One region of the Nocardioides sp. NBC_00368 genome, then DNA from elsewhere that is predicted to be linked to it. Evidence: riboswitches for the same ligand, from Rfam matches in the RefSeq annotation. Region 1 holds a riboswitch; each other region holds the start of a gene.
What was found. Region 1 has a riboswitch for cobalamin ahead of OG984_RS12215 (prenyltransferase/squalene oxidase repeat-containing protein). Riboswitches for the same ligand answer to the same signal wherever they lie in the genome.
Positions count from the first base shown of each region.

Region 1 (7,659 bases):
ACCTTCGTCGAGCTCGACGGCACCCACTTCGTGCAGATGGAGCAGCCCGACCGCGTCCACCAGTTGCTGCTCGGCTTCCTCGCTCGCGTCGCCGAGCACCAGCGGGTCTGACCCGCGCCGAGACGTCACTCCGGTCGGCCGAGGCGTCAGTTTGTGCGGCTGCGGCGAGCTGTAACACGTCGTTCGTAGGACTACTCGCCCTATCGGAACGACCGGATAGTCCTACGAACGACGTGTTACACGTGCGGCGCCGGCCAGATCTCGGCCGACGGGAGCGGCTACTCGACCGACCGGGGTGACGCCTCGGCGGGGGCGATCATCGCCCGGCGAGCGGCTCGGCGGAGGGTGGCGAGGACGGCGGGGCCGAGGAGGGCGATCGCGACGGCGGTGGTGACGGCTCGCACGGTGTCCCAACTGCTGGTCGAGGTGACCAGGGTGTAGCGCAGGAACGTCGCCAGGTTCTCGGCGAGCGCGGCACCGGGCTCGTAGGAGAGGTTGCCGCTCCCGCCGGGAACCGTGACCCCGGTCAGCAGCGGCCACCCCTGCAGGTTGAGGAGGAGCCCGTAGGCGTAGGAGGCGACGATCCCGTACGCCGCCAGCAGCCCGATCTCGCGACGACCGATCGCGCGTGGCAGGAGCCCGGCTCCCATCGCCACCCAGGCGGCCCCGAGCATCTGGTAGGGCAGCCACGGCCCGACGCCCGCGGTGACGAGCGCGGCGACGAACAGGCTCGTGCAGCCGAGCACGAAGCCGAAGGCGGGCCCGAAGACGCGGCCACCGAGGATGAGCATGAAGAAGACCAGCTCGACCCCGCCGGTGCCGGAGGAGACGGCACGCAGGACGGCCTCGATCGCACTGAGCACACCGAGGATCGCGATCATCCGGGTGTCGATCCCGCCCGCGGCGAGCTCGCTGAGCAGCACGACGAGCATCAGCGGCAGCAGCGCGAGGAAGATGAACGGCGGCTGCACCCGCTCGTAGCCGTGGAGCAGCAGCGGCCAGGCGAACATCATCAGCCCGGCGACGGAGATGATCATGAGCAGGAGGGCCGTGCGGGGCGAGAACCTGATCATCGCTTCCCCACCGCGTCGACGATCTCGCGCACGTTCAGCCAGCCCGGGCCGAAGACCTTGCTCACCTGGGGCGCGAAGGCGGGCGACTCGGCGGTGACGCTGCGTACGTCGCCGGCGGAGACCACCTCGCCGTCGGCGAGCACCACGACGTCGTCGGCGGCCTCGGCGACGAACTCGACGTCGTGGGTCGCGACCAGGATCGCCTTGCCCGCGCCGGTGAGGTCGCGGAGGATCTCGGACAGGGCGTGCTTGGCGGCGTAGTCGATGCCGCGGGTGGGCTCGTCGAGGAGCACGACCGGCGGGTCGGCGCTCAGGATCAGCGCCAGCGCCAGGGCGAGGCGCTGACCCTCGGAGAGGTCACGCGGGTGCTGGTCGTCGGGGATGCCCGGGACGAGGCTGTCCAGGATCTCCCGCGTCCGTGGCCCGCCGGCGTCGCACTCCTCGGCCACGGTCTCCAGGTAGAGCAGATCCGCCGCGGTCTGCGGCAGCAGCCCGACCAGCGTGCGTCGCGATTCGGGGTCGAGGGTCGCCGGATCCTTGCCGGCGACCTCCACCGACCCGGTCAGGCGCTTCTGGGTGCCCTGCAGCGTCCACAGCAGCGTCGACTTGCCCGAGCCGTTGCGTCCCATCAGCGCCGTCACCCTCCCCTGGGGCAGGTCGATCGAGACGTCGTGCAGGACCGGCGTACGCCCTCGGGTGACGGTGAGGCCGGAACTGGACAGGCACTTCGTGGACTTGTCGGGTGTTTCAGTGCCCGTCAAGCCGAGGGATCCCCGGTCGACCGGGTATCCCACAACCCTCGCCCGCCGCCTCGCATCCCGCACCGTGAGCGGCAGCGGCGACCAACTGAGCTCGCGGCCGAGCTCGACGAGCGGCGGCACGACGGGCGAGTCCTCGAGGATGTCGGCGGGGTCGCCGACGGCGACGGAGCCGTCACCGACGAGGAGCGCGATCCGGTCGGCGAAGGGCACGACGCGCTCGAGGCGGTGCTCGGCGAGGACCACGGAGGTGCCGAGGTCGTGCACGAGCCGGGTGATGGTGGCCAGCACGTCCTCGGCGGCGGTGGGGTCGAGGGCGGAGGTGGGCTCGTCGAGCACGACCACCCGCGGGTGGGTGGTGAGCACCGAGCCGATCGCGACGCGCTGCTGCTGCCCGCCCGAGAGCGTACGCAGCGACCGCTGCCGCAGCTCGGCGATGCCGAGCAGGTCGAGGGTCTCCTCGACCCGGCGCCGCATGGTCGCCGGCGGGAGGCCGAGCTGCTCCATCCCGTAGGCCAGCTCCTCCTCGACGGTGTCGGTGACGAAGCCGGCCACCGGGTCCTGCCCGACGTAGCCGATGATCCCGGCGCGCTCGCGCGGCGGCGTACGGATGATCGAGGCGCCGTCCAGCAGCAGGTCACCCTCCAGCGTGCCGCCGGAGAAGCGGGGCACCAGGCCGGCGATGACGCCGAGCAGGGTCGACTTCCCGGAGCCGGTCGGGCCGGAGACGAGCAGCAGCTCGCCCTCCTCGATGGTGAGATCGACGTCCTTGAGCACGTGCTCGGAGGAGTCGGGCGGGGTGAACGTGATCCCTCGCAGCTCGATCATGCGGCGGTCTCCTCCTCGACGAGTGATGCCGGAATCGGCGCGGCGACCGCTGGAACCAGCCCGACCAGCACTCCTGACATGGCCGTCAGCGTGACCCCGGGCGCGGTGCTCACCCCGGGGAAGGCCACCGGGACCTGCGACCGCGCGACCCACCAGCCCACGACCGCGACCAGCACACCGCTCAGCGCCACCACGATCTCCGGCCAGCGCCACCGGTCCGGCCGGTAGACGGTTCGTGAGACCCGGCGACCGGCCAACCTCAGCCCGATGGCCGCGGCCCCGACGCCGAGCACCAGCATGCTGGTCGCCAGCCAGCCCGGCGTGGTCCCGTCCAGCACCGCGTAGACGCCGGCACAGAGCCCGACGAGCGAGACCAGCATGAGCACCGAGGTGACCCGCCTGGTGGCGACCGGGACCCCGGCCGTACGTCCGTAGCCGCGCGTGTCCATGCCGGCCGCGAGCGCCATCGACCGCTCCAGCGCGTCCTCGAGCACCGGGACCAGGAAGCGGCGCAGCCGCTTGACCCTCCCGGTCGCCCCTGCCCGTAGCCGCTGTGCGGCGCGGACCCGCTGCACCGACTCGGCCAGCTGCGGCAGCACGGTCACCGCGACGACGACCGCGGTCCCGATCTCGTAGAGCGCCGGCGGCAGCGACCGCAGCAGTCGTTTCGGGTTGGCCAGCGCGTTGGCCGCACCGACGCAGATCACGATCACGCCGAGCCGCATGCCGTCGTAGAGGCCGGCCAGCAGCGCCTCGCGGGTGAGCGGCCCGAGCAGCCGGATCCCCAGCACCCATTCGGGAAGCGGGATCTCGGGCAGGTCGATGAGCACGTGACCCGGCACGGCACCCAGGAGCACCCGGAAGAGCACCCGGGTGGCGACGATGAACAGGGCGAGGCCGACGTAGAGCCGGAACGCCTTCGCCCACGGCTGCTCCCCGCGGCGGGCCGCGACCACGACCGAGACCACCCCCACCAGCAGCAGGAGCAGCAGCGGGTTGGTGGTGAAGGAGGCGTACGCAGCCAGGCCGATCGCCCACACCCACCAGGCCACGGGGTGCAGATCACGGGGCAGGCGCGCGACCGCTGCCTCACGAAGCACAGTGCTCATCGCCGACGCCACCACACGACACCGGCGACGGAGAAGAGGGCGAGGATCCCGGCCGGAGCGACCCAGCCGGGCAGCTGCCGGGGCTCGGAGGGCGAGTCCTCCGGAGATAACTCCGGCGACGGGCTTGAGGGCGCCCCCACAGCATCCCCAAGTTCCGTCGCCGGAGCGGTAACGACATCGTCGTCTATCCACGTGAACGCAACACCCTGCCCGGAGGTCACGCTGATTTCGGTAACATTTCTGGAGGCGTAGCTCCAGGCCCCGGATTCGTCGGTGACCCACAGCGACCAGTAGGCGTCGGCGGGCGGCATCTGGGCGCAGCCGGCGGTCTTCGGCCGGCCGTCGACCCGGCAGACGACGCTGGGCATCGAGGTCACGTAGGTGAGCGGATGCCCCGCCTTCTCGAAGAGGTCGGCACCGGTGTCGCCCTCCTCGGGCCGGACGCAGGCGATCTCGGGGTCGCCGCCCAGGGCGTTGGGCTCGACGACGACGGTGACGTCGTCGCACGCCTCCGCGGCAGAAGCTGGAGCCGGGGTGAGGACGGGTGCGGTGGCCCCGGCGAGGATCGCCAGGGCCACCATCGCGGACCGTAGGCTCAGCACGCGCTCTTCGTGGTCGCGTCCTTGGGCAGGAAGACGAGGGACGGCAGCGCCTGCGCGGCCGCGAGGCGGTACATCCCCTCGGACTCCTTGGCCAGCCCCTTGGTGTTGCCCTCGGTCAGGGCGGCGTCGTCGTAGGCCACCGCGCCGACGTCGTCACCGCAGGTCACGACGTGCTCGGAGACCCAGGTCGCGGCCTTCTCGGCAGCATCGGTCTCACCGGCGCGGCCGAACGCCCACCCGGCCAGGCCGGTGGTGTTGGAGTTGGCGACGTTGCCGGTCGCCGCCTTGAACGAACCGTCCTCGGCCTGGGTCTCCTTCAGCCACTCGACGCCCGCCTCGACGGCCTTCTCGGCCTCGGGAGAGGCGACCGAGGACAGCGCGATCAGCGCGAACGCGGTGGCGTCGGCGTCCGGAGCCGCCTTCGGGTCACCGTCGCAGGTCTGGTCGGCGGCCGCGGGGTCAGCCGTGAAGGTGACCCGGAACCAGCCCTCCTCGCACTGCTGCCCGGCCAGGAACTCCGCGGCGGCCGTGGCCTCCTTGCTCTCCGCGTTGCTCAGCGCCCAGACCGCGTACGACTGCCCGATGGTGTTGGAGTAGTCGGCCGCCTCCTTGTTCTTGGGGTCGAGCTCGTCGGCGATGCGGCCGTTCTCGGCGACGGTGCCCTCGAGCTGCTTCAGCAGACCGGGGTCGGAGGCATCGATGTTCTGCTGGAGGACGAGCGCCTTCGCGGTGGCCCCGGCCGAGGTCACGGTGCCGAACCCGGGCGAGGTGTAGGCCTTCTTGTTCGTCATCACGGCCGCGGCGATCGTGGCGATCTCCTCGTCGTAGCCACCGACCTCGGCCAGCGCGATCCCGATGTCGGCGCTGAGCCCGAAGTCGTCGGTGCCGTACTGCGCGTTGCGGGCCACACCCTTCGGCGCCTGGGCGACGAGCCAGTCGGCCACGGAGGTCGACACCTTCGCGTCGTAGGTGGGCTTCTCCCCCTCCTCGACGGCCTTCTCGCCGCAGCCGGCGAGCGAGGTGAGGGCGAGGGCGGCGGCGATGCCACCGAGGACGGTCTTCTTCATGGTTCCTTCCGCGCTGTTCGTCGGGAAGGCCAAGGGCCGACCCGCTGCTTTCCACGACAGCGTCAGGTCAGTACGCGTCCGTCGGCAGGTGCTCCGGCTCGCTCAGGACCCTCGATGTCCCGGGCCTACGGTTGCGGGTCAGCGCCGGGATTCGACCGGCTTCCCCCACCACGGCGTGTGTTGATTGAGGCTCTGCTTGATTCGGGGGTCATCTTATGCCGGGTCGGCCCTGCTTGCGGGATCGCCGTCGAGGAGTCACTCTGTCCCCATGCGCCACAGGATTCTCGGCCTTGTCGCAACCTTGATCTCGGCCACCCTTCTCTCCCTCTGCCCGGCCACGACGGCAGTCGCGGCCCCGGCTCGGGCCTCGGTCACGTACGCCGATCTGGTTGCCATGTTCGGCGACAAGGTCGGGAACAAGAAGACCGTCGAGACCGGGCTGCCGACCCTCAACCGCGCCATGTCCGACGCCCGGATCACGACCCCCTACCGGCAGGCGGCCTACCTCACCACGCTCGCCAACGAGAGCTCCTTCCACCACGACGCCAAGGGCCCCCACGACAAGCGGAAGTACGCCGGCCGCGGCTACATCCAGCTGACCGGCGAGGCCAACTACACCGACGCCGGCGCCTACTTCGGGATCGACCTGCGTCGTCGCCCCGAGCTGGCCCGCTCGCTGGACCACAGCGCGCCGATCTCGCGGTGGTACTGGACCGTCGCCCGCGACATCAACCCGCTCGCCGACGCCCTCGAGATGGGCAAGGTCAACGCGGCGATCGGCTATCCCCCCAACAAGGAGGAGGACGCCGAGCGCTGCCGCGACTTCAAGGCCGCGCTGAGGCACCTCAACGGGTCGGTGCCCAAGGGGATCAAGTGCGCCCGCCCGAAGCCGAAGAAGGCAGAGGACCAGGACCGCACCGCGGACGCGTCCTAGTAGGCGTACGTCACTTCTTGCTGTTGCGCTTGTCGCTGACCGCGATCGCCGAGGTGCCCTCGTCCTTGAGCTCGAAGAGGTCGATCGCCTTGATGAGCTTGGTCCAGGTGGCGTACCCGTAGTTGCGCGGGTCCTCGGAGGACTGGTTGCGGATGCGGGAGACGACCGTGCCGACCAGGGCCCAGCCGTCGTCGTCGGCGGCCGCGGCGATGGAGTTGCGCAGCAGCTGGATCAGCCGGGCGTTGCGCTTCAGCACCTGTCCCGTGGTCGCCGAGGAGGACGGCTTGCGGGCGGGCGTGGCACCGGCCTCGGAGTCGGCGTCGGTCTCCTCCTCGGAGCCGCCGAGCTTCTCGACCACGGTGAACCGGGTGCAGGCGCTCTTGAACGGCGCCGGGGTCTTCTCCCGGCCGTAGCCGTAGACCGCGCGGCCCTTCTCGCGCAGGTAGTGCACCAGCGGGGTGAAATCGGAGTCGGAGGAGACCAGTGCAAACGCGTCCGGGATCGCCGCGTGCAGCAGCTCCACGGCGTCGATGGCGAGCGCCATGTCGGAGGCGTTCTTGTGGGCGGTCAGGTCGAACTGCTGCATCGGCCGGATGGCCGCATCGTGCAGCTCCTCGATCCAGCCCTTGAGCTCGGGCTTGGTCCAGTTCCCGTAGGCCCGCCGGATGGTCACCTCGCCGTACTCGGCCAGGTCGTTCAGGATCGCGTCGATCTTGGCCGCGGGGGCGTTGTCGGCGTCGATGAGCAGGGCGATGCGGAAGGGCTCGGTCACGCCGGACAGTCTGCCAGTGCCACCCACCGCCGAGTCGGCTCATCCTGACCAAAACCACCGCCGAGTCGGCGCGTCATGACGCGCCGACTCGGCGGATTCTGTTGTCAGGACGAGCCGACTCGGCGTGGGATCAGGAGAGCTTCTCCAGGATCAGCTCGCGCACGCGCTTGGCGTCGGCCTTGCCGCCGGTCGCCTTCATGACGGCGCCGATGAGCGCACCGGCCGCGGCCTGGTTGCCGCCGCGGATCTTCTCCGCGACAGCAGGCTGGGCGTCGATCGCCTCATCGACGGCCGCACCGAGCGCGCCGTCGTCGGAGACGACGGCGAGGCCGCGGGCGTCGATGATCTCGGAGACCGTGCCCTCACCTGCGAGCAGCCCCTCGAACACCTGGCGAGCGAGCTTGTCGGTCAGCGAACCGCCGTCGACCAGCTTCTGCACCTCCGCGACCTGGGCCGGGGTGACCCCGACCTCGGCCAGCTCGACGCCGCGGTCGTTGGCGGCCCGGGAGAGCTCCG
Region 1 is NZ_CP107970.1:2,565,373-2,573,031, forward strand. Features, by position in the region: gene OG984_RS12190 (alpha/beta fold hydrolase) at 1-111, shown strand, start outside; gene OG984_RS12195 (ECF transporter S component) at 279-1,073, opposite strand; gene OG984_RS12200 (ABC transporter ATP-binding protein) at 1,070-2,659, opposite strand; gene OG984_RS12205 (energy-coupling factor transporter transmembrane component T) at 2,656-3,768, opposite strand; gene OG984_RS12210 (hypothetical protein) at 3,765-4,370, opposite strand; gene OG984_RS12215 (prenyltransferase/squalene oxidase repeat-containing protein) at 4,364-5,437, opposite strand; cobalamin riboswitch at 5,504-5,625, opposite strand; gene OG984_RS12220 (glycoside hydrolase family 19 protein) at 5,706-6,371, shown strand; gene OG984_RS12225 (NYN domain-containing protein) at 6,382-7,143, opposite strand; gene gatB (Asp-tRNA(Asn)/Glu-tRNA(Gln) amidotransferase subunit GatB) at 7,274-7,659, opposite strand, start outside.

Region 2 (7,659 bases), 2.8 Mb from region 1:
AGCGGGCGGCCGCGGCGTACGTGCTCGATCAGGGCCACGTCGAGACCGCGCGAGCGCAGCCAGGCCAGATCGCTGATCGTGGACCGGGTGCCGGGCAGCACGACCAGGTCGGCGTCGGCGACGTCGGCAGGGGAGGAGGCGAAGACGACGTCGAGGTCCGGCTCCAGGCCGAGCGCGTCGACGTCGGTGAAGTTCGAGATGCGGGGGAGGCGTACGACTGCGACCTTGCGGGTGGCACCGGCTTCCGCGCGCCGCCCCTCCAGGTCGAGCGCGTCCTCGGAGTCGAGCCACAGCGACGGCTCCCAGGGCAGCACCCCGAAGACCCGGCGCTCGGTGAGCGACTCCAGCGAGTCGAGCCCGGGCTTCAGCAGCCCGGCGTCGCCGCGGAACTTGTTGATGACAAAACCGCTGATCAGGGCCTGGTCCTCGGGCTCGAGGAGGGCCAGGGTGCCGTACATCGCCGCGAAGACCCCACCCCGGTCGATGTCGCCCACGACCACGGTCGGCAGCCCGGCATGCCGGGCCAACCCCATGTTGACGTAGTCGCCGGCCCGCAGGTTGATCTCCGCCGGGCTGCCGGCACCCTCGGCGACGATCACGTCGAAACGAGAGGCGAGATCGTCGTACGCAGCATGGGCCGCGGTCGCCAGATGCCGGCGCCCCGCCTCCCAGTCGTGTGAGGACACCTCACCGGCGGGATGCCCCATCAGCACCACGTGGCTGCGGCGGTCCGAGCCGGGCTTGAGCAGCACCGGGTTCATCGCCGGTTCCGGGGTGACCCGTGCCGCCAGCGCCTGGACCCACTGCGCCCGGCCGATCTCGGCGGTCGTCCCGCCGGTTCCGGTGGTCGAGCCTTCACCGGTGGTCGAGCTTGTCGAGACCACCATCGAGTTGTTGGACATGTTCTGCGCCTTGTAGGGCGCCACCTTCACACCGCGGCGGGCGAACGCCCGGCACAGCCCGGTCGTCACGACCGACTTGCCGGCGTCCGAGGTGGTCCCGGCGACCAGCAGCCCGCTCATCGGGTCGTCCGCGGAGCCCGCAGGAGGTAGATGTCCATCACCCAGCCGGACGTGTCCCGCAGCCGGGCGCGCGCCTCCTCGATCGCCGGAAGGACCTCGCCGACGGTGCCGGCGACGAGTTCCTCCTCGCGCGTGCCGAGGTTGCCGCCCCACCAGATCCGCCAGTCCTCGAGCCCAGGAAGCTCGACGACGCGGTTGAGCATCACCACGAGGTTGTCGTGCCCGGCCTCGACGGCCTCGAGCACCGCGCGGCCGGTGGTGACGTAGAGCGGTCGCCCGACGTCGTGGAGCACCAGCCGGTGACGGGCGGCGAGCAGCTGCACCGAGGAGATCCCGGGGATGACGTCGACCTCGACGTCGAGCTGTTCGGCGATCTGGTCGACGACGCGGATCGTGGAGTCGTAGAAGGCCGGGTCGCCCCAGACCAGGAAGCCGACGTCACCGGGGTGCTCGGCGAGCACGGCGAGGTAGCGCTCGACCCGGGCGCGGTGCCAGTCGGCGACCGCCGTCCGGTACTCCGCGTCGGTCCCGGTGAACTCCTCGCGTCGCTCGCGGGGTGCGTCGGCGACCTTCACCACCCGCGCGGGCGCGGACAGATGCCGGTCGAGCAGTTCCTCGCGGGCCCGCACCAGCGGGTCGGGCATGCCCTTCTTGACCGTGCCCGACTTGTCGGTGACCAGGAAGTAGTCGACCGACCGCATCGCGGCCACGGCCTCGAGCGTGACCTGGTCGGGGTCGCCGGGACCGACGCCGATGATCTTGATCCGACGCTTGCCAGAAGAAGTCATCACTCCTCCTCCAGGTCACCTTCGATGTCGAGGTAGATCTCCTGCATCTGCGCGACGAGCTCGGGGTCGGGTTCCTCCCACAGCCCCCGCTCGGCCGCCTCGTGCAGCCGCTCGACGATGCCGCGCAGCGCCCACGGGTTCGAGGATCGCATGAACTCCTGGTTGGTCTCGTCCAGAACGTACTCGCGGGCGAGCTTCTCGTACATCCAGTCCTGCACCACGCCGGCGGTCGCGTCGAAGCCGAAGAGGTAGTCGACGGTCGCGGCCAGCTCGAAGGCGCCCTTGTAGCCGTGGCGCTGCATCGCCGAGATCCAGCGCGGGTTGACCACGCGGGCCCGGAAGACGCGGTTGGTCTCCTCCTGCAACGTGCGGGTCTTCACGGCGTCGGGGGAGGTGGAGTCGCCGACGTACGCCTTCGGATCCGACCCGGTCAGCGCGCGGACGGTGGCGACCATGCCGCCGTGGTACTGGAAGTAGTCGTCGGAGTCGGCGATGTCGTGCTCGGCGGAGTCGACGTTCTTGGCGGCGACCTTGATCCGGCGGTAGTTGGCGCGCATGTCGTCCGCCGCCGGGGCGCCGTCGAGGTCGCGGCCGTAGGCGAAGCCGCCCCAGGCTGCGTACACGTCGGCGAGGTCCTGGTCGGAGCGCCAGTTGCCGGCCTCGATCACCTGCAGGATCCCGGCGCCGTACGACCCGGGCTTGGAGCCGAAGATCCGGGACGTCGCGCGGCGCTGGTCACCGTGTGCCTCCAGGTCCTCCAGCGTGTGCGCGCGGACGAAGTTCTTCTCGGCGGGCTCGTCCAGGTCGGCGACCATCCGGACCGCGTCGTCGAGCATCGAGACGACGTGCGGGAAGGCGTCGCGGAAGAACCCGGAGATGCGTACGGTCACGTCGATGCGCGGCCTGCCCAGCTCCTCCAGCGAGATGACGTCGAGGTGGGTGATGCGGCGCGAGGCCTCGTCCCACGCAGGTGCCACGCCGAGCAGCGCGAGCACCTCGGCGACGTCGTCGCCCGACGTACGCATCGCGCTCGTGCCCCACACGGAGAGCCCGACCGAGGTCGGGTAGTCGCCGGTCTCGTCGAGGTAGCGCTGCAGCAGCGAGTCGGCCATCGCCTGCCCGGTCTGCCACGCCAGTCGGGAGGGCACCGCGCGCGGGTCGACGGTGTAGAAGTTGCGCCCCGTCGGAAGTACGTTGACGAGCCCCCGCAGCGGCGAGCCCGACGGCCCCGCGGGGACGAAGCCACCGTCCAGCGCGTGCAGCACGGCTCCCAGCTCGTCGGTGGTCCTCGCCAGCCGGGGCACGACCTCGGTCGCGGCGAAGGCGAGAACCTGCTGAACCGCCGGGTCGTCGTGGAGCGTCTCGGCGGCGGCCGGGTCCCAGCCGGCCGCGTCCATCCGCTCCACCAGGTCGCGCGCCTGGGTCTCGATCTCGTCGACGGCCCGGGTGTCGGCGCCCTCCTTGAGGCCGAGCGCCGCCCGCAGACCGGGCACGGCGCCGCCGACGCCGCCCCACACCTGCGCGGCGCGCAGGATCGAGAGGACCAGGTTGATCCGTGCCTCACCCTCGGGGGCGCCGCCGAGCACGTGCAGGCCGTCGCGGATCTGGGCGTCCTTGATCTCGCAGAGCCAGCCGTCGATGTGGAGCATGAAGTCGTCGAAGTCGTCGTCCTCGGGACGCTCCTCCATGCCGAGGTCGCGGTGGAGCTCGGCGGCCTTCATCAGCTGCCAGATCTCGCCGCGGATGGCGGGCAGCTTGGCGGGGTCCATGGAGGAGATCCGGTCGTACTCCTCCATCAGCGACTCCAGCCGCGCGATGTCGCCGTAGGACTCCGCGCGGGCCATCGGCGGCACCAGGTGGTCGACGATCGTGGCGTGCGCGCGACGCTTGGCCTGGGCGCCCTCGCCGGGGTCGTTGACCAGGAACGGGTAGATCAGCGGCATGTTGCCGATGGCCGCATCCGGGCCGCATGACGCCGACAGCGCTGCGTTCTTGCCCGGCAGCCACTCCATCGAGCCGTGCTTGCCGAGGTGGACGACGGCGTCGGCACCGAAGCCGTGCTCGAGCCAGCGGTAGGCGCCCAGGTAGTGGTGCGAGGGCGGCAGGTCGGGGTCGTGGTAGATCGCGACCGGGTTCTCGCCGAACCCGCGCGGCGGCTGGATCAGGATGACGATGTTGCCGGCCTGAAGCGTGGCCAGCACCAGCTCGTTGTTGTCGTTGACGAAGAGCTCGCCCGGCGTCGGCCCCCAGGTCTCGACCATCTGCTCGCGCAGCTCAGCGGGGAGATCCGCGGTCCACTCGTCGTAGTCGGCCTTGGAGATCCGGACGTGGGCGTCGGTGAGCTGGGCGTTGGTCAGCCACTCCTCGTCCTGGCCGCCGGCGGCGATCAGCGCGTGGATCAGCGCGTCACCGGCTGCGGTGTCGCCCTCCTCCGCGGCGACGGAGTCGAGGATGCGTACGACCTCGTTGTCGGTCCCCAGGTCGTAGCCCTCCTCGCGGAGCCGGCGCAGCATCCGGATCGCGGAGACCGGGGTGTCCAGGCCGACCGCGTTGCCGATGCGGGCGTGCTTGGTGGGGTAGGCGGAGAGGACGAGCGCGAGACGCTTCTCGGGGTTGGGTGTGTGGCGGAGCCGGGCGTGGTTGACCGCGATCCGGGCCACCCGCGCGGCCCGCTCGGGGTCGGCGACGTAGTGGGGGAGACCCTGCTCGTCGAGCTCCTTGAACGAGAACGGGGCGGTGATGATCCGGCCGTCGAACTCGGGGATCGCGATCTGGTTGGCCGAGTCGAGCGGCGTCACGCCGTCGTCGGAGGCCTCCCACTCCGCGCGCGAGCTGGTCAGGCAGAGGCCTTGGAGCACCGGGATGTCCAGCGCCGCCATCCGCTCCACGTCCCAGGCCTCGTCCTCGCCACCGGCGGAGGCGGACGCGGGCACGGACCCGCCCGCCGCGAGCACGGTCACGATGAGCGCGTCGAGGGTGCCGAGCGCCTCGTAGAGGTCGTCGGGCGCCGAGCGCAGCGACCCCGCGAAGACGGGTACGCCGGTGGCGGCCCCGGTCGCGTCGATGGCGTCGGCCAGCGCGTGCGCGAACGCGGTGTTGCCGCTGGTCTCGTGGGCGCGGTAGTAGAGGATGCCGATCCGGGGGAGGGTGTCGTTGGCGGGCGCAGGGCGCTCCGCGAACCCCCAGGCCGGCACCTCCGCCGGCGGCTCGAACCCGAACCCGGTCAGCAGGACCGTGTCGGAGAGGAACGCGTGCAGCTGAGCGAGGTTGGCCGGCCCACCCTCGGCGAGGTAGCGGTGGGCCTCCGCGGCTACGCCCATCGGCACCGTGGAGTGCTCCATCAGCTCGGCGCTCGGCTGCTGCTCGCCGCCGAGGACCACCACCGGGGTGCCGCGCTCCTTGACGGCGCTCAGGCCGTCCCACAGGTCGGTGGGGGAGCCGAGCAGCCGGAAGACCACCAGGTCGGCCTCGGCGACCACGGCCTCGAGGTCCGTCGCCCGCGACGGGTTCGCCCAGGCGTAGTCGGCTCCGCTGGCACGGGCCGAGAGCAGGTCGGTGTCCGAGGTGGACAGAAGGGCGATGCGTACGCGTGCAGGGTCGGCCATGCCGGGGTCCTCCTAGGGGTTCTCGCCCCGTCGATCGGTCGGATAGCCCGTGGCCAGTGTCTGGCTGTGTCCGTGCCCAGAAGCTGTACGGACGTCACAGTGGCGGAACCGCCCCGGACTCTCACCGGGTTCCTGCGCCACGAGCGTGCTCGCAGCCTACCCCGCCTGACGCGCCAGCCAGGCCTCGCGGGTGATCTCGTACTCGACCTCGCCGTCGGCATGTCCGAGGAGCGGCTCCTCCCAGTCCTGCTGGAAGCCACGCACGAAGCTCATCCCGACCGAGACCATCGTCGCGCGGGAAGCCTCGTTGACGGCCATCGTCTGCGCGATCACCCGGTCGATGCCGAGGTCCTCGAACCCGTGCCGGAGCAGCTCGAGCGAGCCCTCCTTCGCGTAGCCCTGCCGCCAGTTCCGCTGGGGGAGCCGGTAGCCGAGCTCGGCCGCATCGGTGCGCGGCGGGTTGTCGGGCAGCTCGAACATGTAGAGCCCGACGGCCTCACCCGCCGCCGAATACCCGACCCACTTGCCCAGCGCATCCGTCTCCCGCGCCGAGCGGAGCCACTTGTGCATCCGCTCCTCGGTCTCCGCCGGCGTCAGCGCACGGGTGAACAGGAAGCGCAGCACCTCCGGATCCGAGTTGAGGTCGACCAGGAAGGGCAGGTGCTCCTCGCTCAGCGGGACCAGTTCGAGGCGCTCGGTGCGCAGGCGGGCTTGCGGCATGGGCGAGACGTTAGCCAGGACGTACGCCGCTGGCACCTGGTTTCTCGGCCGCGCCGAGGTGGTGCAGCGCCCGGCGGGCGGCGTGGTAGCCGCACATGCCGTGGACGCCGGCCCCCGGCGGGGTGGCCGCGGAGCAGAGGAACATCCCCGAGATGCCGGTGTCATAGGCCGCGAGGGTGGGGCGGACGACGAGCTGACGCAGGGTGTTGGCGCCGGTGGAGATGTCGCCACCGACGTAGTTGAGGTTGTACGTCGCGTAGTCGGCCGGCGTGGTCACGTGCGTGGCCACGACCTGCTCGCCGAAGCCCGGGGCGAAGCGCTCGATCTGGGCCAGCACCGCGGCGGTGGCGTCGCCCTCGTAGGCGTGCGGGACCTGGGCGTAGGCCCAGACCGGGTTGAGGTCTGCTGCCGAGCGGGACGGGTCGGCGACGTACTGCTGGCCGAGCAGCACGAACGGGCGCTCCGGCATCCGGCCGGCCGCGATCTCCCGCTCGCTCGCCGTCACCTCCTCGATCGTGCCGCCCAGGTGGACGGTCCCGGCGCGGCCGATCTCCGGGTCACGCCAGGGGATCGGGCCACGGACGGCGAGATCGACCTTGTACGCCGAGGGCCCGTGCTGCCATCGCCGCATCGCCCGGCGCTGCCGTCGGGGAAGGGCCTCGCCGACGATGTCGGCGAAGCCTCCCGGGCTGGTGTCGAACAGGGTGGCGTCGGCGTCGGGCAGGTCGGCGAGGCTGCGGACGGTGGTGCCGGTGACGATGTTGCCGCCCAGATCCTCCAGCAGCCCCGCCATCGCGAGGGTGATCGCCTGCGAGCCGCCTTCGGCGACCGGCCATCCGTGCCGGTGGCCACTGACGATGAGCATGGTGCCCACGGCGGCCGTGCCGGGGCTGCCCAGGGGACGGAACGCATGTCCGGCGCACCCGGCGAAGAGCGCCTTCGCCCGCTCCTCGTGGAACGCCCGGGCGAGCACGGTCGCCGGCGGAGCGGCCCGCAGGCCGAAGCCTGCCATCCGGAACGGGTGCCGCGGCGGGCGCAGGATCGGGCCGAGGATGTGGTCGGTGATGGCGTCGAAGCCGCGTACGACCGGGCCGAACACCTGCTGCCAACGCTGCTCGTCAGCACCCAGCCCCGCGGCGGTCTCCTCGACGGAGCGATGCAGCAGCGCGGCCTCGCCCCCGTCGAGCGGATGGGCGAGCTCGACCTCGGGGTAGCGCCAGCGCAGCCCGTATCTGTCCAGCTCCAGCTCGCGCAGGAGCGGTGAGGCCACCCCGAGCGGGTGGATCGCCGAGCAGATGTCGTGCCGCAGCCCGGGGACGGTCAGCTCGGCGGTGCGGGTGCCCCCACCGACGGTCTCCGCGGCCTCGAGGACGGTGACCCTCACGCCGTGCTGCGCGAGCACGATCGCGGCCGCGAGGCCGTTGGGTCCGGCGCCGACGACGGTCGCGGTGATGGTCATGCCCGCCAAGCTATTCGTTCAGCACCCGGTTGGCGACGGCAAACGCGGTGTTGGCGGCGGGTACG
Region 2 is NZ_CP107970.1:5,937,586-5,945,244, forward strand. Features, by position in the region: gene OG984_RS28380 (cobyric acid synthase) at 1-1,022, opposite strand, end outside; gene cobF (precorrin-6A synthase (deacetylating)) at 1,019-1,810, opposite strand; gene OG984_RS28390 (cobaltochelatase subunit CobN) at 1,810-5,415, opposite strand; cobalamin riboswitch at 5,450-5,572, opposite strand; gene OG984_RS28395 (GNAT family N-acetyltransferase) at 5,572-6,135, opposite strand; gene OG984_RS28400 (phytoene desaturase family protein) at 6,146-7,594, opposite strand; gene pcaDC (bifunctional 3-oxoadipate enol-lactonase/4-carboxymuconolactone decarboxylase PcaDC) at 7,605-7,659, opposite strand, start outside.
Region 2: it holds a riboswitch for cobalamin, as region 1 does, so the genes downstream of both, OG984_RS28390 (cobaltochelatase subunit CobN) here and OG984_RS12215 (prenyltransferase/squalene oxidase repeat-containing protein) in region 1, are expected to answer to the same signal.

Region 3 (7,659 bases), 2.6 Mb from region 1:
GGCCCGCGAGCGCACCCGAGGTGGCGAACGCCTGCAGGACCCGGCGCTTGTCGCGCAGCCCGTAGAGCGTGGCGGCATCGGGGTCGGAGCCGATCGCGTAGAACTCGCGGCCGACGCGGGTGGAGCGCATCAGATAGATGGCCACGGCCAGCAGCGCGAACGAGATCCACGCCAGGTTGGGGATGAACAGGAACGATCCGGTTCCGAAGTCGAGCAGCCCGGGCGGGATGTCGGAGGCGTTGATCCGGTCGCTGCCGGCCCACTCGAGCATGATCCCGCGGTAGACGTAGAGGGTGCCGAGGGTGATCACCAGCGCCGGCACCTTCGCGAAGGCGACCAGCACCCCGTTGACCAGACCGAGCACGGCGCCCGCGGCGACTGCGATCAGCACGACGAGGATCACCGGGAGCCCGGTGTCGAGGAAGAGCCGACCGGCGAGGTACGCCGTCAGCCCGAGGGTCGACCCGACGCTGAGGTCCACGTTGCGGGTGACGATCACCATCGCCTGGCCGATCGCCAGGCAGACGAGGATCGCCGGGGTCAGGGTGAGGTCGCGCCAGCCGTCGGTGCTGAACAGGAAGTTGGGGTTCACCGCCGTGGTCACCACGAGCAGCAGGATGAAGGCGACGGCGATGCCGGTCTCGCGCTGCTTCAGGAGCCAGGTCAGCCGGCTGGCTGCTCTGTGGCGTGGCTGCGGCGCGGCCGGGGCAGGCGCGTCGAGCGTGGTGGTCATGATGCCTCGCTGACGTTCAGGGTGGTGGAGTGGTGGGCCGTCGCCGCGCGCATGACGGCCTCGGGGGTCGCCTCCTCGCGGCTCAGCTCGGCCGTCTGGTGACCCTCGCTGAGGACGATCACGCGGTCGGCCATCCCGAGCACCTCGGGGAGCTCGGAGGAGATCATCAGGATCCCGAGGCCCTCCTGCGCGAGCGTGGAGAGCAGTCGGTGCACCTCGGACTTGGTGCCGACGTCGATGCCTCGGGTGGGCTCGTCGATGATCAGCACCTTCGGCTGGGTGGAGAGCCACTTGGCCAGGACGACCTTCTGCTGGTTGCCGCCCGAGAGGGTGCCGGCGAGGGTGTCGAGGGTCGCGGCCTTGACCTCGAGCCGGGCGGCCCAGTCGGCGGCCGAGCGGTTCTCGATGCCGGTGCTGATCAGCCCGGTGCGGGCGAGCCGGCCGCTCGTCGGAAGCGTGATGTTGCGCGAGATCGGTGCGTCCAGGACGAGGCCGTGCTGGCGGCGGTCCTCGGGGACGAAGGCCAGTCCCATCTCGATCGCGCGTCGCGGGTCACCCGGCGGGACCGGCCGCCCGTCGAGGGTCACCTCACCGCTCTCGTAGGGGTCGACGCCGAAGATCGCCTGGGCGACCTCGCTGCGCCCGGCACCGACGAGGCCGGCCAGGCCGACGATCTCACCTTCGCGGACGGTGAGGCTGATGTCCTGGAACAGGCCGGTGCGGGTGAGGCCGCTGACCTCGAGCAGGGGCTTGCCGACGGTGGCCTCGAGCTTCGGGTAGAGGTCGGAGACCTCGCGCCCGACCAGTCGCTGGACGATCTCGTCCTCGGTGACCGCGGCGATCGGGTCGGTGGAGATGTAGGCGCCGTCGCGCATCACCGTGATGGTGTCGCACAGCGCGAACACCTCGTCGAAGCGGTGCGAGATGAACACGACGGCGCAGCCCTGGTCGCGCAGCGTGCGCGCCACGGTCATCAGTCGCTCGACCTCGTTGCCCGACAGGGCCGCGGTCGGCTCGTCCATGATCAGGACCTTGGCGTCGAGCGAGAGCGCCTTGGCGATCTCGATCAGCTGCTGGTCGGCGATCGAGAGACCCTCGGTCGGGCGGTCGGGCTCGATCGGCACGCCGAGCCGGGCGAAGAGCTCGATGACCTCGGTGCGCATAGCGGCACGGTCGATCCTGCCCCAGCGGTTGGTCGGCTGGCGTCCCATGAAGATGTTCTCGGTGACCGAGAGGTCGGGGAAGAGGGTCGGCTCCTGGTAGATGACCGCGACGCCGGCCTGCTTGGCCTCGGCGGTGTTGCGGAAGTCGACCTGCTCCCCGGAGAGCAGATAGTCGCCGGCGTCGCGGCGGTAGAGCCCGGCGACGATCTTGACCAGGGTCGACTTCCCGGCTCCGTTCTCCCCCACGAGCGCGTGGATGGATCCGGCCTCGACCCGGAGGCTTCCAGACCGGAGGGCGCGTACGGGGCCGAACGACTTGGCCACGTCCCGCAGCTCCAGTGCGGCGGGTGTGTCCGGCATGGGCAGCTCCTCGAATTGAAAGGTTTCAAGCCTGGTTTACGCTAGTGATGGCAATCACATACGTCAACACTCTTCGGCCGCTAATTTGAGCGAGGTTCGGACTTTGTGGTCAGACCGGCACGACGCCCACCCACATCCAGGCGGGAATCCTGCCGCGTCAGACCGCGTTCAGAGACCCATGCACGCACTCTGGGTATGGGCACATCCGCACGCGTCGTCCCTCAACGGACGGTTGCAGGAGGCGGGCCGGAACGCTCTCGTCGCGACCGGCTGGACCGTCGACGAGATCGACCTCTATCGAGAAGGTTTCAATCCACTTCTGGTGGAACGGGGCGAGGCCGACGTACGCCACCACCAGGACCGCCTGCGGGAGGCAGATCTGCTGGTCGTGCAGTTCCCGCTGTGGTGGTATTCGGTGCCGGCCATCCTCAAGGGCTGGATCGACCGGGTCTTCGAGTCGGGGTTCGCCTTCGACGTACCGGATCCGGAGACCGGCAAGCCGCTCAAGTACGGCAAGGGCGGCCTGGCCGGCAAGCGCGCCCTGACCATCGTCACGGCCGGCGACCGGGCCGCGACCCTGGGCCCGCGCGGGATCAGCGGCCACATCGAGGACGTCCTGTGGCCGCTGCTGCACGGCACGTTCTGGTACACCGGGATGGACCCGCTGCGTCCGCACCTGATCACCGACGCCGACCTCGTCGACGCCGAGGTCATGGCACGGATCGAGGCCGACCTGAGCGTACGTCTCGAGGGCGTGATGACGGAGCCGCGGATCGCCTACCGGCCGATGGTCGAGGAGCAGTACGACCACACGATCAAGCTCCACGACTCGGTTGCGCCCGGGCAGGACGGGCTCAGCGCCCATCGCGAGGGCTGAGGGCGTCACGGCGGCGGGCGGGCGCGCCTGCTACGGTCTTCGGGCCAGCCGCTCGGGACGTAGTCCCGGCACGGGAACCCGGTGAGAGTCCGGGACTGACGCGCAGCGGTGTGGGTGACGGACGGGACACTGTGCCACTGGGCCCTCGGGTCTGGGAAGGCGTCTCGCGCCGGTCGATCCCGAGTCCGAAGACCTGCTGGCCCTGCAGCAGACCGCTGCCGGTCAGCACGGGCGACGCGCACCAGCCCGCGACCCGCTCGAGGACCGACGTGCACCTGTCTCGCACCATCCGACCGACCCTGATCCGAACGGTCGCCGCGAGCGCCGTGCTGGTGCTCGGCGCCGCACTGGTCGGCTGCGGAGCCGGCCAGCCCTCCGGCGCGCAGCAGGCGGCGGCCGACGCCGGCGACGCTGCCGGCTTCCCGTTCACGCTGACCAACTGCGGTCGCGAGATCACCCTCGAGGCGCCACCCGAGCGGGCGGTCTCGCTCAACCAGGGTTCCACCGAGATCCTGCTCTCGCTCGGCCTCGCCGACCGGATGGCCGGCACCGCGGTGTGGACCGACCCGGTGCTCGACTCGCTCGCCGAGGACAACGAGCGCGTCCCCCGGCTCGCTGACGACTGGCCCTCCTACGAGCGCGTACTGGAGGCCGAGCCCGACTTCGTCACCGCCTCCTTCATCAGCACCCTGGGCGAGGGTGGGGTGACCACGCCGGAGGACCTGGAGAAGCTGGGCGTCGGCTCCTACCTCTCCCCCGCCGAGTGCGTCAAGGACAACGAGGGCGACGACGACGGCACCCGTCTCGACCCTCTCGAGATCGAGACGATCTTCCAGGAGATCACCGACCTGGCGCGGATCTTCGGCGTCCCCGACCGCGGCGAGAAGCTGGTCGCCGACCTGTCGCAGCGGCTGGAGGCCGCCCGGACGAAGGCACCCGCCGGCGAGGTGAGCGCGATGTACTGGTTCGCGAACTCCGAGTCGCCCTACCTGGCCGGCTGCTGCGGCGGCCCCGGCATCATCGGCCGCACCCTCGGTGTGGAGAACGTCTTCGACGACACCACCGACGAGTGGCCGCAGATCAACTGGGAGACCGTCGCCGAGCGCAACCCCGACGTCATCGTCCTCGGCGACCTGACCCGCAAGAGCCAGACCGCCGAGACGGCCCGCGCCAAGATCGACTACCTGAAGAGCAACCCGGTCACCGCCCGGATGGACGCGGTCCGCAACGACCGCTTCGTGACGGTCTCCGGCGCCGAGCTCAACCCCTCGATCCGCACCGTCTACGCGGTCGAGAACGTCGCCGACCAGCTGGCCGCCCTCGGCCTCCGCTGATGTCGGCGCGCCGCGTCCCCCGCGCCGGCGTCCTGCTGGCCCTGGCTCCCCTGGTGGTGGTCGCCTCGGTGGCGGGCGCCATCACCGTCGGCCCCTCCGACCTGAGCATCGCCGACGTCTACGGCGTCGTGGCCGACCGGGCCGGGCTCGGGTCCTCCGAGCTGACGCTGCTGCAGCAGAGCATCGTGTGGGACCTGCGGCTGCCGCGTACGTTGCTCGCGGGGATCTGCGGTGCGGGTCTCGCCATCTGCGGGATCATCCTGCAGTCGCTGCTGCGCAACCCGCTCGCCGACCCGTTCGTGCTCGGCATCTCCTCGGGTGCCTCCACCGGCGCGGTCTCGATCGTCGTCCTCGGCGTCGGCTCGGGCGCGATCGGGCTCTCCACCGGGGCGTTCGCCGGTGCGCTCGCCTCGTTCGCCCTGGTGCTGCTGCTCGCCTCGCTCGCCGGCGGCACCACCGACCGGCTCATCCTGGCCGGCATCGCGGCGACCCAGCTCTTCTCGGCGCTCACCTCGTTCATCGTGTTCACCGCAGCCGATGCCGAGCAGACCCGCGGGGTGCTGTTCTGGCTGCTCGGGTCGCTCTCCTCGGCCAGCTGGACCGACGTACTCGTGTGCGGGGTGATCGTGCTCGGCGGGCTGCTCTGCTGCGTCGTCGGCGCCGGCTGGCTGGACGCGTTCGCGTTCGGCAACGACGCGGCGGCCTCGCTCGGCGTCGACGTCGCGCGCATCCGGGCGGTGCTGCTGGTGCTGACGGCGCTGATGACGGCCGTCATCGTCGCGACCTCGGGCGCGATCGGATTCGTCGGGCTGGTCCTCCCCCACCTGGCCCGCGCCCTGGTCGGGGTCGGGCACCGGCTGCTGCTCCCGGCCACCGCGCTGCTCGGCGCGATCTTCCTGATCTGGGTCGACACCGCGGCCCGGACCGTGATCGACCCCGAAGAGCTCCCCGTCGGGGTGGCGACCGCGCTGGTCGGGGTGCCGGCCTTCGCGCTGGTGCTGATGAGGGCGCGGCGATGACCGCGCTCGAGGCCGGCCGGGTCAGCTGGGCTCCCCGCGGCCGACTCGTCGTCGACGACGTGTCCCTCCAGGTCGAGGACGGCGCCACCGTCGGCCTGCTCGGGCCCAACGGGTCCGGGAAGTCCTCGCTGATCCGGATCCTGGCCGGGCTCCGGCCGCCGGACTCGGGCGACGTCCTGCTCGACGGCAGCCCGCTCGGCGGCATGTCCCGGCGCCGCCTCGCGCGCCGGCTCGCCGTCGTCGAGCAGGAGCCCGCGACCAGCCAGGACCTCCGCGTACGCGACGTCGTCGCCCTCGGCCGGATCCCGCACCGCCCGGCCTGGGCGCCCGACAGCGCCCAGGACCGCGCCGTCATCGAGGAGGCCGCCGCCCATGCTGGGATCGCCGACCGCCTCGAGCAGCGCTTCTCGACCCTGTCGGGCGGCGAGCGGCAGCGTACGCAGATCGCCCGGGCGCTCGCCCAGGAGCCGGACATCCTGCTCCTGGACGAGCCGACGAACCACCTCGACGTACGTCACCAGCTGGCGCTGCTCGCACTGGTCCGCCGGATGCCCACGACCTGCCTCGTCGCCCTGCACGACCTCAACCTCGCCGCCGCCTACTGCGACCAGGTCTTCGTGCTCGCCGAGGGCCGCGTCGTGGCCGGAGGCCCGCCCGCCGAGGTGCTGACCGAGTCGCTCATCGCCGAGGTCTACGGAGTCCGCGCCCGGGTGCACCACGACGAGGGCGTCGTCATCCGCTTCCTCGGCCCGGTCACCGCCTAGAGCTGGGAGTCGTAGACGCGTACGTAGTCCACGACCATGCGCTGCGGGAACTGGGTCGTGCCGTCGGGGTTGCCGGGCCAGTTGCCGCCGACCGCGACGTTGAGGATGAAGAAGAACGGCTGGTCGAAGACCCAGGGGTTGGCCCCGGTGCTGGCCGTGGTGAAGGTCTGGTAGGCGACCCCGTCGACGGACCAGGTGATCGAGCCGGGCCGCCAGTCGATGGCGAAGGTGTGGAAGGTGTCGGCGAAGGACCAGCCCTGCGGGTGCATGTACTGCCCGGTGATGCCGTTGCCGCCGGAGTAGCCCGGGCCGTGCAGGGTGCCATGGACGAGGTGGGGCTCGTAGCCGACGTTCTCCATGATGTCGATCTCACCGGCGTTGGGCCACGGCGTGTTCGGGAACTGGCCGCCCAGCATCCAGAACGCCGGCCAGATGCCCTGCCCGCGCGGGATCTGGATGCGCGCCTCGAGCCGTCCGAACTTCGGCTGGACCTTGCCCTTGGTGGTGAGGCGGGCCGAGGTGTAGCCGCCACCGCTCTGCCGGGCGGTGATGACCAGGTTGCCGTTGCCGTCGAGGGCGGAGTTGTCGCGGGAGTCGGTGTAGGTCTGCAGCTCGTTGTTGCCCCAGCCACCCCCGCCCGTCTCGTGGTTCCAGTTGGCGGGGTTGGGCGCGCTGCCGGCGGGCCCGTCGAACTCGTCGGACCAGGTCAGGGCGGCGGCCTCCACCTCTCCGGCCCGGGACGCGCCGGCCTCCGGGTCGGGCACCGCGGCCGGCGCGGCCAACGGGGCGACCAGGACGAGGGCCAGGGCTGCGGTCATGGTGAGTGTGGTGCGGATGGTGCGGATCCTCGAGCTACGCATCGAACGCTCCTTCATGGGGGTTAACTGTAAAGCGACCTTACAGTTATTCGCCGCCCTCTGGAACGGAAACGCCGGGCGACGTCCGGTCACCGCCAGTAGGCGCTCGATGCGCTCTAATGGGTCACCGGAGCGGGGCCATCGGGGGCCCTGCGGGTGAGGTGATCGCAATGGCACGGGATCCGTACAGGCCACGGACGCCGATCATCGGCATGGTGATGGTGTTCCTCGCGTTGGCGATCGTCGGGGTGACGGCCTACCTGCATCTGGGCTGGTGGTCGCTGATCGGCTACGCGGCCGCGGCGGTCATCGCCGTGGTCGGCGGCTGGCTGCTGTTCAAGGACGTGCCCGAGCCACCCCACTCCGGACCTGGAGCGAGCCGATGACCGACACCGACGACCAGACCATCGACCCGGCCGGCCACCAGGCGGTCGGCCTGACGGACGAGGACGAGGGCTACCACAAGAGCCTCAGCCCGCGGCAGCTGCAGATGATCGCGATCGGCGGCGCCATCGGCACCGGCCTGTTCCTGGGCGCGGGCGGCCGCCTGCA
Region 3 is NZ_CP107970.1:6,113,273-6,120,931, reverse strand. Features, by position in the region: gene OG984_RS29270 (ABC transporter permease) at 1-733, opposite strand, end outside; gene OG984_RS29265 (sugar ABC transporter ATP-binding protein) at 730-2,256, opposite strand; gene OG984_RS29260 (NAD(P)H-dependent oxidoreductase) at 2,435-3,133, shown strand; cobalamin riboswitch at 3,162-3,348, shown strand; gene OG984_RS29255 (ABC transporter substrate-binding protein) at 3,403-4,467, shown strand; gene OG984_RS29250 (FecCD family ABC transporter permease) at 4,467-5,486, shown strand; gene OG984_RS29245 (ABC transporter ATP-binding protein) at 5,483-6,250, shown strand; gene OG984_RS29240 (glycoside hydrolase family 16 protein) at 6,247-7,110, opposite strand; gene OG984_RS29235 (hypothetical protein) at 7,278-7,493, shown strand; gene OG984_RS29230 (amino acid permease) at 7,490-7,659, shown strand, end outside.
Region 3: it holds a riboswitch for cobalamin, as region 1 does, so the genes downstream of both, OG984_RS29255 (ABC transporter substrate-binding protein) here and OG984_RS12215 (prenyltransferase/squalene oxidase repeat-containing protein) in region 1, are expected to answer to the same signal.

Region 4 (7,659 bases), 2.8 Mb from region 1:
TGGGCGCGGTCGCGGGGCTGCTGGGGCTGATGATGTACGTCGCGGTGGTCATCTCGACCAACCTCTACGGGGAGATCGCGCCGGAGTACTTCGGCGATCTCGGCACCAGCGCGTTCACGCTCTTCCAGACCATGACCGGCGAGGCCTGGCCCGACATCGCCCGCGAGGTGATGGCCGAGGATCCCTCGGCGTGGATCTTCTTCGTCGTCTTCATCCTGGTGATGACCTTCGCCGTCCTCAACCTCTTCCTCGCCGTCGTCGTCTCCGGCATGGAGAGCGTCGAGAGCCTGGCTCGGCACGAGGAGGAGTCCGACGCCGAGATGATGGCCGTGCTGACCTCGCTGCGCGAGGACCTCACCGCCGTACGCGAGGAGCTGGCCACCACCCGGGCCGAGCTGCAGAGCAGCCGCACGGAGGTCTGAGCGCGGGTCGGGCACAGGCCCGTCGCACCGTGACCACAACGACCAAAAGATCCAATACGTCCAGATGCTTCCTGGCATCTCCTCGCCGCCCATAACTTCGCGGCCATGAAGTGACGAGCGTCACTTTCGAAGGAGATCCCATGAACCCCCTCATCCGTACCGCCGCGATCGCCGTCGCCACCGCCCTGGCCGGCACCTCCCTCACCGCGTGCAGCTCGGTCAACAGCTCGGGCTCGTCCGCCGAGGAGGCGCCGACGAGCGTGAACATCGTCGTCCCCGCCGACCCGGGCGGCGGCTGGGACCAGACCGGCCGCGCCTTCTCCGAGGTGCTGACCGGCGAGAAAATCCTCGAGACCGCCTCGGTGTCCAACGTTCCCGGGGCCGGCGGCACCGTCGGTCTGGCCCAGCTCGCCAACGAGACCGACCCCAACACCCTCATGGTGATGGGCCTGGTCATGGTCGGCGCGATCGAGACGAACAAGTCGGCCACCAAGCTCGCCGACACCACCCCGATCGCGAAGCTGACCGAGGAGCAGGAGGTCGTCGTCGTACCGGCCGACTCGAAGTACCAGACCATCAACGACCTGGTCGACGACATCAAGGCCAACGGGCAGGACGTCGCGATCGCCGGCGGCTCCGCGGGCGGCACCGACCAGATCCTCGCCGGCCAGCTGCTCAAGGCCAGCGGCGTGGCCTCGGGTGACATCGCGAAGAGCCTCAACTACGTGCCCTTCGACGGTGGCGCCGAGTCGGTGACCGCGCTGCTCGGCGGCAAGGTCGACGCCGGGATCTCCGGCGTCGGTGAGTACGCCGAGCAGATCAAGGCCGGCAAGCTCCGGGCGCTGGCCGTCTCCGGCGAGGAGCCCTCCGGCCTGCTCCCGGACGTGCCGACCCTGACCGACGAGGGCATCGACCTGGTGCTCACCAACTGGCGCGGAATCGTCGCCCCCGGCGACCTCGACGACTCCGAGCGCGAGGCCCTGACCGACCTGGTCACCGAGGCGGCCGAGTCCGACGCCTGGGGCAAGGTCCTCGAGACCAACGACTGGGACGACGCGTTCATGGCGGGCGAGGAGTTCGAGACGTACGTCGACGAGGAGGTCGCCTCCGCACAGACCACGCTCGAGGAAATCGGTCTCGTCCAGTGACCACGCAGACCCCCACCCAGCCTGGCCGGCTCTCCTTCGGGGAGCCGGCCATGGCCGGGGGCATCCTCGCCCTCGGTGTGTTCGCGCTGGTCCGTGCGGGAAGCATCGCCGAACCGGTCACCGCCGCCGGCGCGATCGGGCCGCGGACGATGCCCTACCTGGTCGGCGGCCTGCTGGTCGTGACCGGTGGCATCACCCTGGTGCGTGTCCTGCGCGGTGAGCGCGGCGAGGCCGAGGGCGGCGAGGACGTCGACCTCTCCGGCGGCACCGACTGGCTCACCGCCGGCCTGCTGGCCGCGGCCGTCCTGGGCCACGCCCTCCTGATCGGCCTGGTCGGCTGGCCGCTGGCCGGCACCGCGCTGTTCACCGCCGGCGCGGTCATCCTGGGGGCCCGCCCCTGGTGGCGCTCCCTGCTGATCGGGCTGGTGATGGCGTTCGCGATCCAGATCGTCTTCGCCGGCGGCCTCGGCGTCTCGCTGCCGCCGGGCCCGTTCCTGGAAGGGGTGGCGTTCCTCCATGGATAACCTGACCCTGCTCCTGGAGGGGTTCGCCACCGCCGCGCACCCCGAATACCTCGCCTTCGCCTTCATCGGCGTCATCCTCGGCACCGCGGTCGGCGTCCTGCCCGGCATCGGGCCCTCGATGACCGTCGCGCTGCTGCTGCCGCTGACGTACGCGCTGGACCCGACGGCCGCGCTGATCACCTTCGCCGGCATCTACTACGGCGGCATGTACGGCGGGTCGACGACCTCGATCCTGCTCAACACGCCCGGCGAGGCGTCCTCGATGATCACCGCGCTCGAGGGCAACAAGATGGCCAAGCGCGGCAAGGGCGCCGCGGCGCTCGCCACCGCCGCCATCGGGTCGTTCGTGGCGGGCACGCTCGCCACGGTCGCGCTCACCTTCCTGGCGCCTCTGGCCGCGGACCTCGCGGTCAAGCTCGGTCCCGTCGAGAAGGTGGCCCTGATGGTGCTCGCCTTCACCACCGTCGGGGCGCTGCTGGGCCGTTCGGTGTCCCGCGGGCTGGCGGCTCTCGGCGTCGGGATGTTCATCGGGCTCATGGGTGTCGACGGCATGTCGGGGCAGATGCGGTTCACCTTCGGCGTACCCGTGCTCAACGACGGCATCGACGTCGTGGTCGTCGCGGTCGCGCTCTTCGCGGTCGGCGAGGCGCTGTACGTGGGTGCGCAGCTGCGCCGCGGACCCCAGCAGCTCGTCCCGGTCACCCGGGGCTGGCGCACCTGGATGACGCGTGAGGACTGGCGGCGTTCCTGGAAGCCGTGGCTGCGCGGCACCGCGATCGGCTTCCCGATCGGCACCCTGCCGGCCGGTGGGGCCGAGGTCGGCACGTTCCTGTCGTACTCCGCCGAGCGCAAGCTCGCTCGCGGGAAGGCGAAGGAGGAGTTCGGCCACGGTGCCATCGAGGGCGTCGCCGGGCCCGAGGCGGCCAACAACGCCTCGGCGGCCGGTGTGTTGGTGCCGCTGCTGACCCTCGGCATCCCGACCTCGGCCACGGCCGCGGTGATCCTGGTGGCGCTGCAGCACTACAACATCCAGCCGGGGCCGCTGCTGTTCAAGGACCACGGCGACCTGGTCTGGCCGCTGGTGGCGAGCCTCTACATCGGCAACGTGCTGCTGCTGGTGCTCAACCTCCCGCTGGTCGGGCTGTGGGTGAAGGTGCTCCAGATCCCGCGGCACTATCTCTACGCCGGCATCCTGCTGTTCGCAGCCCTGGGCGCCTTCGCGGTGCACTTCAGCCCGCAGGACGTCATGGTCCTCCTGGTGCTCGGCATCCTGGGCTTCTTCATGCGCCGCTACGGCTATCCCGTGGCGCCGATGGTGGTCGGGCTGATCCTCGGGCCGATCTTCGAGCGGCAGCTGCGCTCGGCCCTGCAGATCGCCCAGGGAGACTGGCTGACGCTGGTGCAGTCGCCGTTCGCGATCGTCGTGTACGTCGCGCTGCTGCTCGCGCTCGCCGGGTCGATCGTGCTCCGCCGCAAGGAGGAGGACCTGGAGCACGAGCTGGTCGAGGCGGATCGCTGAGCTGGAGATCGCCTCAGCTGCCCGTTGAGGCGATCTCCTCCAGCACGACGTTGCGGGGGCCGTCGGCAGTGCCCCTGACCACCCGCAGGAAGTAGGACTGGTCGGGGTTGTGGTTGGGGTCGAAGGTCCAGTTCCCGCGGGGACTGACGATCGTGCCGACGGACCCCAGGGAGTCCGCGATCTCGTTGCGGTCGACGTCGTCGGAGAGGCCGAGCGCCTTGTCGAGCGCGGCCGCGGCGTCGTAGGCCTGCACCGAGTAGGCCGTCGGGGTCGCGTCGTAGGCCTTGCGGTAGTCCTTCACGAAGGCGTCGTTCATCAGCGAGTCCATGGCGTCGCTGTAGTGCAGCACCGTCCGTACCCCGGTCGCGTCGCCGCCCAGGGTGGACAGCACGTCGCCCTCGGTCAGGAAGCCGGGGCCGTAGAGCGGGGTGCTCCGGGCCAGGCCGGAGTCGCGATACTGCTGGACGAACGCCTCCGCCTCCTTCCCGGTGTACGCGGCGTAGATCGCGTCCGCACGTGACTTCTTCACCTTCTCGAAGAGCCCCGACCAGTCCTCGGTCACGGCGGCCGGCGTGTAGCTCTGCCCCGCGACGCCGCCGCCGGACGCCTCGAAGGCGATCATGAAGCTGTCGGAGAACTCGTGACCGGCGGCGTCGTCGGAGGCGACGACGTAGGCCGAGCCGCGGTCGGTCTCCTGGGCGACCGCATTCCCGAGCGAGCCGCCCAGATCTGCGTTGGTCGTGGACGTGCGCCACAGGTAGTCAGAGCCGTCGGCGAACTGGTCGGCCCCGGCGCCGGTGACGATCAGCGGGGTCTCCCTGCTGTCCGCGACGTCCTTGGCCGCGAGCGCCGTCTCCGAGCCCACCAGCCCGACGACCGCCTGGACCTCCTCGTCCTCGATCAGCCTGGACACCGCGGCCACGCCGGTGCTCACCCGGTCGCCCTCGTCGGCCTCGATGACGTCGACCAGCCGGCCACCGAGCTTGCCGCCGTGCTGGTCGAGGTAGAGGTCGAAGCCGCGGGACATGTCGGTGCCGATCGACTTGTGGGCGCCGGAGGTCGGGACCACGAGACCGATCGCGACCTTCGACTCCGAGGTGGTGGCGCATCCGGTGAGACCGAGCGCGAGCGCCGAGACGGGCGCGAGAACGAACAGCTTCCGACGAGCCGATCCGGTCACGGGGGACTCCATCTGTGCGAAGACGTGTGGAAGTTTCCGAGTAGCCGAACACTGGCACAAACAGCGGCCGGGCCGCGAGCAATTCGGCGCCGTGTCCGCAAGTGGGTAGTCTCGCCCTGCCAGTCGTACTCCATGCCTGATGGGGTCAGGGAACCCGGTGAGAGTCCGGGACTGACGCGCAGCGGTGAGGATGACGGGCGGGGCACGCACCTCCTCCGGGAGGGGCAGCCACTGGAGCCTGGCTCCGGGAAGGCGTCCCGCACCGATCGATTCCGAGTCCGAAGACCTGCTGGCTCTGGCGGCGCCCGCCGCCAGGTCACCACGTGCCCCGCGGAAGGGCACCTGACCAGAGCAGGTGTGGCGATGTCCCGAGTCCGAACCGACCGGTGCCCAGGAGTCGGCCGTCCGTGGCCGGCCGAGGACGGCCTGCTGGTGCGGCTGCGCCTGATCGGCGGGTCCGTCTCCTCCGCCTCGCTGCTGTCGCTGATCTCCGTCGCCGAGACCTACGGCGACGGCCGCGTCTATCTCACCGGGCGCGCCAACCTGCAGGTGCGCGGCCTGCCCGCTGTCGACGGCGCGCTGCCCGGCGAGGTGCTCACCGCGCTGAAGGCGACCGGTCTGGTGCCGGCGCAGACCCATGAGCTCGTACGCAACGTGATGGTCTCCCCGCAGACCGGGCTCGCCGGCGGACGGGCCGACCTGCGTGGCGTCGCCGCGTCGCTGGACCGCCTGCTGTGCGCCTCGCCCCGGCTGGCGGCGCTCCCGGGACGGTTTCTCTTCGTGCTCGACGACGGTCGCGGCGACCTGGTCTCGCGGGAGTGCGATCTCGGTCTGGTGGCGCTCTCGGGTGCTGAGGGTCAGCTGCGCGTCGGCGACTCATGGGGGCCGGTCGTGCCGCTCGCCGAGGCCGCGTCCCGCCTGGTCGCGCTCGCCGCACGCTTCCTGGACGTACGCGGCGAGGGGCCGTCTGCGGCCTGGCACGTCTCGGAGCTCGATGGCCCGCTGGTCGAGCCGGTCCCGGCCGATGCTCGGGTGCCGGCCGCGGCCGAGGAGCTCGGGTTCGGCGAGGTGCCCGGCGGCGAGCACGTCGCCGCCGCCGACGGGGCTCTGGACCGCGCCGCCGTCGAGGCGCTGGTCGAGCGGGCGCCGGCGGTCGTGGTGACACCGTGGCGCGGCGTACTCGTGCCTGCGCCGCAGGCGCGCCCGACCCGGCGCTACGACTACATCGACCAGGGACCCGCGATCTACGTCGACTCCTTCGCGACCATCCGGCGCGAGGCCGACCTCTCCGCGGTGCCCGCCGACGCCGAGCGGCTCGCCGTCCGGATGATCCACGGCAGCGGACAGGTCGATCTCGCCGCCGACCTGGTCATCCACCCCGGCCTGGTGAAGGCCGCGCGCGGCGCGCTCGAGGCCGGGGCACCGATCCTGTGCGACGCGACGATGGTCGCGACCGGGGTCACCCGCAGCCGGCTGCCGCGCGACAACGAGGTGCTCTGCATGCTCGGTGACGACCGCGTCCCGGCGCTGGCCCGGGCCTGGGGCACGACCCGCACCGCGGCCGCGCTGTCGCTGTGGGAGCCCTACCTGGAGGGCTCCGTCGTCGCCATCGGCAACGCCCCCACGGCGCTCTTCCACCTGCTCGAGATGATCCTCGACGGTGGTCCGCGGCCGGCCGCGATCGTCGGCTGCCCGGTCGGCTTCATCGGCGCCGCCGAGTCCAAGGAGGCGCTCGCCGCCTTCGCCGACGACCACGGGATCGACATCCCCTACGTCACCGTGCGAGGCCGTCGTGGCGGCTCCGCGATGACCTCGTCCGCACTCAACGCACTCGCCCAGGAGCAGGAATGAGCAGCGTGACCCCAGGCCGGTTCACCGTCGTCGGCATCGGTCCGGGCGATCCCGAGCTGATCACTCTCAAGGCCGCCCGGCTGATCGGTGCGGCGCCGGTGATCGCCTACCACGCCGGGGTGCGCAAGCAGTCCCACGCCCGCCGGATCGCCTCATCGCTGATCCCGGCCGGTGCGGTGGAGGAGGAGCTGCGCTACCCGGTCACCACCGGCACCACCTCGCACCCGGGTGGCTACGTCGGGGCGATGGCCGAGTTCTACGAGTCCTGCGCGGTCCGGCTCTCGGCCCATCTCGACGCCGGGCGCGACGTGGTCCTGCTCGCCGAGGGCGACCCGCTCTTCTACGGCTCCTCGATGTATCTCCACGACCGGTTCAAGGAGGTCTACGAGACCTCCGTCGTGCCGGGCGTCCCGGCCTTCGCGGCCGCCACCGCTGCCGTCTCGACGCCGCTGGTGCGCCAGACCGACGTCCTCACCGTGCTGCCCGGAACCCTGCCCGAGGCCGAGCTCGCCCGGCGCCTGGCCGACACCGAGGCCGCCATCATCATGAAGCTCGGCCGGACCTTCCCGGCGGTTCGCGCCGCGCTGGCTGCGGCCGGGCGGCTCGAGGGTGCCTGGTACGTCGAGCGTGCCTCGCAGCCCGAGGAGCGCTGGCTGCCGGTGGCGGACGTGGATCCGGAGTCGGTGCCGTACTTCTCGCTCATCGTGGTTCCCGGGGACACCGCTCCCGCCTCCGCCTCGGCAGGCCGCATGCGGCAGACGAGCTCGGCGGAGGCTTCCGTGGCCGAGCCGGTCGAGGGTGCGGAGCGCGGGGAGGTGCTCGTGGTCGGGTTGGGGCCAGGGCCGGACGGGTGGCTGACGCCCGAGGTGTCGGCCGCGTTGGCCGAGGTGGGTCACGTCGTCGGCTACGCGCCCTACGTCAACCGGGTGCCGCAACGTGCTGGGCTGCAGCGGCACGCCTCGGGCAACACGGTCGAGGTCGACCGTGCCCGGCACGCGCTGGACCTGGCGCTCGC
Region 4 is NZ_CP107970.1:5,912,936-5,920,594, forward strand. Features, by position in the region: gene OG984_RS28265 (ion transporter) at 1-422, shown strand, start outside; gene OG984_RS28270 (Bug family tripartite tricarboxylate transporter substrate binding protein) at 563-1,570, shown strand; gene OG984_RS28275 (tripartite tricarboxylate transporter TctB family protein) at 1,567-2,094, shown strand; gene OG984_RS28280 (tripartite tricarboxylate transporter permease) at 2,087-3,613, shown strand; gene OG984_RS28285 (ABC transporter substrate-binding protein) at 3,627-4,793, opposite strand; cobalamin riboswitch at 4,898-5,101, shown strand; partial or broken gene OG984_RS28290 (nitrite reductase) at 5,157-5,348, shown strand; gene OG984_RS28295 (precorrin-8X methylmutase) at 6,036-6,644, shown strand; gene cobJ (precorrin-3B C(17)-methyltransferase) at 6,641-7,659, shown strand, end outside.
Region 4: it holds a riboswitch for cobalamin, as region 1 does, so the genes downstream of both, OG984_RS28290 (nitrite reductase) here and OG984_RS12215 (prenyltransferase/squalene oxidase repeat-containing protein) in region 1, are expected to answer to the same signal.